Regions from separate parts of the Bradyrhizobium sp. DN3 genome, predicted to be linked through region 2. Evidence: predicted binding sites of a transcription regulator. Region 2 holds the regulator's gene; each other region holds the start of a gene.
The links. Region 2 encodes LexA, which represses DNA repair genes until DNA is damaged. Its sites were predicted from a motif close to TGTTCNNNNTGTGTTCNG; they were not measured.

Region 1 (2,204 bases), on a different contig from region 2:
CCATCTCCTGGGTCACGCCGGTGACGAGATATTTTTCGGCGATGTCGCTGACGTGCTTCATCACGTCGCCGCGCAGCCGCTGCGTGGCGAGGCGCCGCTCCTCGTCGGTGCGGGCGTCGTGCAGCGCGGTCATCGCCTCCAGCGGAAATTTCGCATCGATGCAGAGCGGGCGCTGGTCCGGCAGGAACACGACGCAATCGGGCCGCTTGCCGGTTGAGAGCGTGAACTGGAACTCGTAGGACCCTTTTGGAAGGCCGTCCTGGACGATCGCTTCCATCCGCGCCTGGCCGAAGGCGCCGCGCGACTGCTTGTTGGCGAGCACGTCGCGCAAGGTGGTGACCTGCGTGGTGAGGTCGGTGAGGTTCTTGTGCGCGCTGTCGATGATGCCGAGCCGCTCATGCAGCGCGCGCAGGCTCTCCATGGTGTTGCGGGTCGAATGTTCCATGGACTGGCCGACGCGATGCGTCACCGAATCCAGCCGCTCGTTGACCGCCCGCGCCATCTCGGCCTGGCGGCCGGCCAGCGCCTGGGTCATGGCATCGACCCGGCCCGAGGCCTCGCTCTGGCCCCGCAGCACCTCGCTCAGGCGCTCCTCGAGCTCGTCGGCCCGGATCGCATGCGCCATCGCGAGTTCCGCGCCGCGCCGCCCGGAGCGCGCGATCACGACCGCAATCACCACCAGCAGGATGAGGACGAGGGCGCCGAAGCCGATCAGCGCGTCGATCGTGCGCACCGGCCAGTCGCCCAGCATGACAATGATCTCGTTCATGCGTCCCCTTCTACCCGATTCGCCGGAATGCGCGAACGAAGAGGGAACGCCGGTGGTTAACGACCCACTAATTTTTATGGTTAACGAAAGCTCAAGTTTTATGGTTAGCGGAGGGTTAACGAAGTTCCTGGCCGGATTGACCGCATCCGGCGCGCAGCTTAAATCGCCGCCATGGCCCTCAGAGAAATCATCATCCTGCCCGACAAGCAGCTGCGTCTGATCTCCAAGCCGATCGAGAAGGTCACGCCGGAGATCCGCAAGCTTGCCGACGACATGTTCGAGACCATGTATGACGCGCCCGGCATCGGCCTCGCGGCGATCCAGGTCGCGCAGCCGTTGCGGCTGATCACCATGGACCTCGCCAAGCGCGACGAGAACGGCGAGACCAAGCACGAGCCGCGTGTCTTCATCAACCCGGAGATTCTCTCCTCCTCGGAGGAACTTTCGGTGTACGAGGAAGGCTGCCTGTCGATCCCCGAATATTACGAGGAGGTCGAGCGTCCCGCGAAGGTGCGTGTGCGCTTCACCGACCTCGACGGCAAGGTCCACGAGGAGGATGCCGAAGGCCTCTATGCCACCTGCATCCAGCACGAGATCGATCATCTCAACGGCGTCTTGTTCGTCGACTATTTGTCGAAGCTCAAGCGCGACCGCGTGATGAAGAAGTTCGAGAAAGCCGCCAAGCGCGCGGGGGAGTAACCACGTCCTCCGCCGTCATGCCCGGCCCAAAGCGCGAAGCGCGTCTTCAAGCCCAAAAGCGCGAAGCGCGTCTTAAAGCTAAGGTGCCGGATATCCACGTTCTTCGTCCGTCGAGTGAGAAAGAACGTGGATGGCCGGGACAAGCCCGGCCATGACGAGTACTTTGTTCCTTTCCGAGGATTGTCTCGTCCCATGCCTCTCCGCCTGATCTTCATGGGCACGCCCGATTTCTCCGTGCCGACGCTGCTCGAACTGGTCGCGCATGGCCACGAGATCGCGGCCGTCTACACCCGCGCTCCGAAGCCGGGCGGCCGGCGCGGCCTGCAATTGCAGCCCACGCCGGTTGAAGAAGCCGCGCGAAAACTCGGCGTTCCCGTGCTGACGCCGAAGACGTTGAAGACGCAGGAGGCGCTCGACGAATTTCGCGCCTTCGATGCCGATGCCGCGGTCGTCGTCGCCTATGGCATGATCCTGCCGCAGGCCATCCTCGATGCGCCAAAGCTTGGCTGCTACAACCTGCACGCTTCGCTGTTGCCACGTTGGCGCGGCGCCGCGCCGATCAATCGCGCCATCATGGCAGGCGATGCCGAGAGCGGCGTGATGGTGATGAAGATGGATGTCGGCCTCGACACCGGCGACGTCGCCATGGCCGAGCGGCTCGCGATCACCGACAGCATGACCGCAGCCGATCTGCACGATCGCCTCTCCCGGCTCGGTGCCGATCTGATGGTGCGCG
Region 2 (2,204 bases):
TCGACTTCTCCGAAGGCGCCGTGCTCCTGCGCAAGGGAACCCGCCTCACCGAGCGCGACCTCGCGCTCGCCGCCGCCATGAACCACCCCCAGCTTGCCATCTGCCGCCGCCCGAAGGTCGCGATCCTCGCCACCGGCGACGAACTGGTGATGCCGGGCACCACGCCCGGCCGCGGCCAGATCGTCTATTCCAACGGCTATGCCCTGCACGCGCTCGCCCGCAGCGAGGGGGCCGACACCATCGACCTCGGCATTGCCGCCGACACGCTGGAGGCCACCACCGCCGGCATCCGCCGCGCCCGCGAGAGCGGCGCCGACATCCTGGTCACGACCGGCGGTGCATCGGTCGGCGACCACGATCTGGTCCAGCAGGCGCTGAGGGACGAAGGTGTCTCGATGGCGTTCTGGAAGATTGCGATGCGCCCGGGCAAGCCAATGATGCATGGGCGGCTCGGTGCGATGCGCGTGATCGGCCTGCCGGGTAATCCCGTGTCGTCCTATGTGTGCGCCTTCCTGTTCATGGTGCCGCTGATTCGCGCCTTGTCGGGCCGATCCGTGATTCATCACCGCCATGAGCGCGCAGTGCTCGGCCGCGATGTGGGCGCAAACGATATGCGCGCGGATTATCTTCGCGCACGTCTGGAACAGCGCGACGACGGCACGCTGGTGGCCATTCCCGTCAATCACCAGGATTCCTCGCTGCTTGCGAATCTCGCTGCGGCACAGGCACTTCTCGTGCGCGCACCGTTCGCGCCGAAGGCCGGAGCCGGCTCGCCTTGCGAGGTGTTGCGCCTGCCCGTCTGAGCGCACCACCACACGTGTTCCGCGAACTTTGCCGTGTTCACGCAAAATTAAGCAGTTGCGGAACACATATCGAACATATAGTGTCCGTTCATGATTTGTTTCGAGGATGTAGCGGTTCGCCGCTCCAATTCAGCGTCTCGGAATCGAACGACATCAACCGGGGGACTTTGGTCGAGATGTTAACGCGCAAACAATACGAGCTTCTGCGGTTCATCAGCGAGCGTCTGAAGGAAAGCGGCGTGCCGCCCTCCTTCGACGAGATGAAGGATGCGCTCGACCTGCGCTCGAAATCGGGCATCCATCGCCTGATCACCGCGCTCGAGGAGCGCGGCTTCATCCGCCGCCTGCCCAACCGCGCTCGCGCCATCGAGGTGATCAAGCTGCCTGAGCTCCAGGCCGCCGCCGGCAACCGCCGCGGCTTCACGCCAAGCGTCATCGAGGGCAATCTCGGCAAGGTGCGCGCGAGCTCCAGTCCGCCCGCCGACGAGGGCGAGCGTCCCGTTGCGGTGCCCGTGATGGGTCGCATCGCAGCCGGTACGCCGATCGAAGCGTTGCAGACCCGCAGTCACACCATCAGCGTGCCGCCCGACATGCTCGGCTCGGGCGAACACTATGCGCTCGAAGTGCGCGGCGATTCGATGGTCGAGGCCGGCATCCTCGACGGCGACATGGCGCTGATCCAGCGCAACGAGAGCGCCGATACAGGCGACATCGTGGTGGCGCTGATCGACGACGAGGAAGCGACGCTCAAGCGCTTCCGCCGCCGCGGCGCCTCGATCGCGCTCGAACCCGCCAACGCGGCCTACGAGGTGCGCATCCTGCCGCCGAACCGGGTGAAGATTCAGGGCAAGCTGATCGGACTGTACCGCAAGTACTGAGACGACCCAGCGGTCGTTCGATACCAATGATTTCGATTGGAGCGGACGGATTGTCCGCTCCAGCTGGATAGTCTTTCTGATCTTGGGCAGATTATCTGGCCCCTCTCCCAGCGCTATGTCCTCGACATGCTGCCCGAAGCACTCATCGCTTTGCGGCTCAAGAGATCGAGGAGACAACGATGCGCAGGATCGTTTTGAGCGCGTTCGCCAGTATGCTGATCGCTGCATCGGCAGCGCAAGCATTCGCAGCACAATCGCAGCACCATCCCCGCAAGTCGGCGCACGCAACAACGACCGAGCAATTCCGTAGCGCCCGAAATGCCGTCGCGCGACAGCCACAGCCGAGTTGGCCATATCCCGGATGGTCGGCGCCCGCAGGCCGCTGACGCTCGCATCCGCTAAATGCACTAAAGCGAACTTTGTTCCTATCGGATTCGGGAAAGATAATGTGATCGCATCCTGCTGACGCCAGCCGCAGATTCGCCCACAACCAAGCAGAACGTTACGTGCTTCCACTCTGATA
Region 3 (2,204 bases), on a different contig from region 2:
CGACGCCGAGGCCGCCGCAGGCGGGACAGGCACCGTAGGGATTGTTGAACGAAAACAGTCTGGGCTCGATCTCGGGGATGGTGAAGCCGGAGACCGGGCAGGCGAACTTTTCCGAGAACAGGATGCGCTCGGGCCCGCTCTTGTCGTGGATTTTCGCGGTCTTCTTTTTCTCTTTCTCTTCCGCAGGCGCAACTGCGGGCGCGTCGGCGAACTCGACGACGGCGAGGCCTTCGGCGAGCTTCAGCGCGGTCTCAAAGCTCTCGGCGAGGCGCTGGCCGATGTCGGGGCGCACCACGATGCGGTCGACCACGACGTCGATGTCGTGCGGGAATTTCTTGTCGAGCGTCGGCGCCTCCGCCAGCTCGTAGAAGCTGCCGTCGATCTTGACGCGCTGAAAGCCCTTCTTGAGCCATTCGGCGAGCTCTTTGCGGTACTCGCCCTTGCGGCCGCGCACGACCGGGGCGAGCAGATAGAGGCGGGTGCCTTCGGGGAGCGCCAGCACGCGGTCGACCATCTGCGAGACGGTCTGGCTCTCGATCGGCAGGCCCGTGACCGGTGAATAGGGCACGCCGACGCGCGCCCAGAGCAGGCGCATATAGTCGTAGATCTCGGTGACGGTGCCGACGGTGGAGCGCGGGTTCTTCGAGGTCGTCTTCTGCTCGATCGAGATCGCCGGCGACAGGCCGTCGATCTGGTCGACGTCGGGCTTCTGCATCATCTCCAGGAATTGGCGCGCATAGGCCGACAGCGATTCGACGTAGCGGCGCTGGCCCTCGGCGTAGATGGTGTCGAAGGCGAGTGAGGATTTGCCCGAGCCTGAGAGGCCCGTGAACACCACCAGCTTGTCGCGGGGAATCTCGACGTCGATGTTCTTGAGGTTGTGCTCGCGCGCGCCACGGATCGTAATTGCGCGCAGGCTCGAGCCCGCGTTCTGTTGTTGGCGCTTGGCCTTGATCACTTCGTCCATCCCGGTGGTCCTCAAGGAATCCAAAGACGCGCGATCGCGCCAATGCAAAAGGCGCGCTTCGCCCGGAACCGGGATCGGCGCCGATGGGTATGGCAGCGAACGTAGGAAGAACGGGCGCGGATTTCCAGTGGCACGTGCGAATCGTCAACGGATTGTTGGCGCGCTGGCGGCATCTGGCAGCAGGAGCGGCGGAACTGCGGGGAACGGCTCCTAGAAACAAAAAGGCCGGCGCGAGGCCGGCCTTTCGTGACGATGTGACGTCGGTCGCGAAGATCAGTACTTCAGATCAGTACTTGGCGACGACCGGGGCGCCGAAGTGATAGTTCACGCCAACCTGCACGGTGTGGAAGTTGATCGTGCCGGACGCCAGCGGAGTGCCGAGGTTGGAGAAGTAGTTCTCGCTGCCGAGGCTGCGATAGAGGTACTCGCCCTTGACCGACCACTGCGGAGCGAAGAACGCTTCGACGCCCGCACCGACGGTCCAGCCGGAGTGCCACTTGCTGTCGGAGACGCTCACGCCCAGCGCGCTGAGGGTGATCTTGTTGTCGATCCAGGCGTAACCACCGGTCCCGTAGAACAGGAAGTTATTGACGGCCCAGCCGATACGGCCACGCACGGTGCCGAGCGCATCGGTCTTGGAAGCCACGGTGATGCCAAGCGCGGTCGCCGAAGCGTTGACATCAGCCCAGGCGCCATCCGCCTCGATGCCGAACACGACGTTGCCGGTCTGCCAGTTGTAGCCGGCGGTGCCGCCGACGAAGCCACCCTGCATCTTCGGGTCGGTCGAAGTAGCTTCCCAAGCGCCGCCGCCGACGACACCGAGATAGAAGCCGGTCCAGTTGTAGACAGCAGCCGGAGCGATCGGCGCCTTGGTGTAGGGGCGGGCTGCGAGATCAGCGGCCGAAGCCGGAGCAGCGAGAGCGAACAAACAGGCCGAAGCCAACAAAACCTTCTTCATCTTCAATCTAATCCCAGTCCCAGTTTCTGTTGTTGCCTTCCATGCCGGAAGGGCAGCGGACTCAACGGCCCAACTAATGCCGTGCTTACACCACTAAAGCCGCAAGTTGTGTCTCCGAAAAGCCACAACAGCCCCCAAAACGTGGCAAGTGCCGACCTATTGTTCCGAAGAGCAAGCAAGCAAAAGGCCGGCGCGAGGCCGGCCTTCAATCTCTCAGTGATATCAGGTAGATATCAGTATTTTGCGATGAGCGGACCGCCCCAACGGTAGTTCACGCGG
Region 4 (2,204 bases), on a different contig from region 2:
GCCCAGCGCAACATCGAGATCGCGTTTGCGCCGGTTGCGGGCACGCGCATCCTGGTCCCGTTCTGGCTGAAAGTGCCGACGCCGCTGGGGCCGGCCATGCTGGAAGCGACCAGCTTCATCACCTCCCCCCAGCCGCCGCGCGTGGCGAAGACGCAGTAGCGCCTTCACCCTCCCCTGGAGGGGGAGGGTCGATCGCGCGTAGCGCGAGCGGGGTGGGGTGATCTCTCCGCACGAACAGTGCCCGTGGGGAGAGATCACCCCACCCCGTCGCGCATTTCGCTGCGCTCCATGTGCGCCGACCCTCCCCCTCCAGGGGAGGGTAAGAAAGTGTGCAAATTCAATGATGTGCTACTGTGCATGGGGTCGTTTTCGCACTTTTTGTTGTGGCAGGCCGGCGAGACGGGAATCCATTTGACTCCCGCCCGATTCTGATTCGACTCCGCGCCATCCCCAATTTTAAGAAACCCGCCACCGAAACGTCGCTTGTGCAGTCGGGCAAAACTCCATCTAGTGCGCAACCAATAAGAGTCCCGCGACATGTTGCGTGAACGGAACAGGACTCATCAGGGAGTCAGCGATTCGGCCGCGATTCGTTCTAGAGTCGTTCCGAAGCTTAAGGCCAACGGGAAAAGCGTCGCAAAGTGAGACAGTTGCGCGAGGTTTGGGGAGCGCTCTCTTCTCCCTCTCCCCGTTCTTACGGGGAGAGGGTTGGGGTGAGGGGCTGCATCCGCGAAAACGGAGACAGTTCGACTCGCGGAGAGCCCCCTCACCCGGCGCTTCGCGCCGACCTCTCCCCGCAAGCGGGGTGAGGTGACTTTCAAGCGCTTCGCGCTCCCGCCCCAAAACGGCACTGACATTCGCCCAAATCGCCACTACCTAATCCCTGGATATGGCTTTCTCTCCCTCCCCCTTCGCTTCCGAGCGCGCGCCCGGCGCCGGCGTCACTGCAGTGCTCGGGCCGACCAACACCGGCAAGACCCATCTCGCCATCGAGCGGATGCTGGCGCATCCCTCCGGCATGATCGGGCTGCCGCTGCGCCTGCTGGCGCGCGAGGTCTACAACAAGATCGCCGATCGCGCGGGGCCAGAGAGCGTCGCACTCGTCACCGGCGAAGAGAAGATCAAGCCGAAGAAGCCGCGCTATTGGGTCTCGACCGTCGAGGCGATGCCGCGCGACCTCGATGTCTCGTTCCTCGCCATCGACGAGGTCCAGATCGCTTCTGACCTCGAACGCGGCCACGTCTTCACCGACCGCATCCTCAACCGCCGCGGCCGCAACGAGACGCTGCTGCTCGGCGCTGCCACCATGCGCCCGATCATCGAGCGGCTGTTGCCGGGCGTGTCCATGATCACGCGGCCGCGCCTGTCCAGCCTCGAATTCGCCGGCGACCGCAAGATCACGCGCCAGCCGCGCCGCACCGCCATCGTCGCGTTCTCGGCCGACGAGGTCTACGCCATCGCCGAGCTGATCCGCCGCCAGCATGGCGGCGCCGCCGTGGTGCTGGGCTCGCTCAGCCCTCGCACGCGCAATGCGCAGGTGGCGATGTTCCAGAACGGCGATGTCGACTATCTCGTCGCCACCGACGCAGTCGGCATGGGCCTCAATCTCGATGTCGACCACGTCGCCTTTGCCTCCGACCGCAAGTTCGACGGCTACCAGTTCCGCCGCCTCACCCCGGCCGAGTTCGCGCAGGTCGCGGGCCGCGCCGGCCGTGCCACGCGCAACGGCACCTTCGGCACCACCGGCCGCTGCGCCCCGTTCGAGCCCGAGCTCGTCAACGCGCTGCAGAACCACACCTTCGATGCCGTGAAGATGCTGCAATGGCGCAACTCGAAGCTGGATTTCTCCTCGCTCGGCGCGCTCCAGGTGTCGTTGAACTTGGCCCCGGGCCATGAGGCGCTGACGCGCGCGCCGGTTGCCGAGGACACGCGCGTCCTCGACCACGCCGCCCGCGACGGCGAGGTGCGCGATATCGCGCATGGCAAAGACGCCGTGGAACGCCTCTGGGAGGCCTGCCAGGTCCCCGATTACCGAAAGCTGTCGCCCGCCGCCCATGCTGAGCTGGTGACGACGCTCTACGGCTTCCTGATGCAGAAGGGATGCGTCCCCGATGCCTGGTTTGCCGCCCAGGTCGACCAGGCCGACCGCACCGACGGCGACATCGACACGCTGTCGGCCCGGATCGCGCAGATTCGCACCTGGA

Region 1: the regulator LexA is predicted to act here: its motif matches at 801-818, upstream of AAE027_RS34190 (DNA recombination protein RmuC).
Region 3: the regulator LexA is predicted to act here: its motif matches at 1,063-1,080, upstream of uvrA (excinuclease ABC subunit UvrA).
Region 4: the regulator LexA is predicted to act here: its motif matches at 592-609, upstream of AAE027_RS22425 (helicase-related protein).

Annotation. Positions count from the first base shown of each region.
Region 1 is NZ_JAULLN010000034.1:2,252-4,455, forward strand. It holds gene AAE027_RS34190 (DNA recombination protein RmuC) at 1-769, opposite strand, end outside; gene def (peptide deformylase) at 941-1,468, shown strand; gene fmt (methionyl-tRNA formyltransferase) at 1,661-2,204, shown strand, end outside.
Region 2 is NZ_JAULLN010000030.1:52,246-54,449, forward strand. It holds gene AAE027_RS32875 (molybdopterin molybdotransferase MoeA) at 1-803, shown strand, start outside; gene lexA (transcriptional repressor LexA) at 980-1,681, shown strand.
Region 3 is NZ_JAULLN010000003.1:49,561-51,764, forward strand. It holds gene uvrA (excinuclease ABC subunit UvrA) at 1-967, opposite strand, end outside; gene AAE027_RS05590 (outer membrane protein) at 1,254-1,925, opposite strand; gene AAE027_RS05595 (outer membrane protein) at 2,159-2,204, opposite strand, start outside.
Region 4 is NZ_JAULLN010000015.1:116,437-118,640, forward strand. It holds gene AAE027_RS22420 (DUF3108 domain-containing protein) at 1-159, shown strand, start outside; gene AAE027_RS22425 (helicase-related protein) at 890-2,204, shown strand, end outside.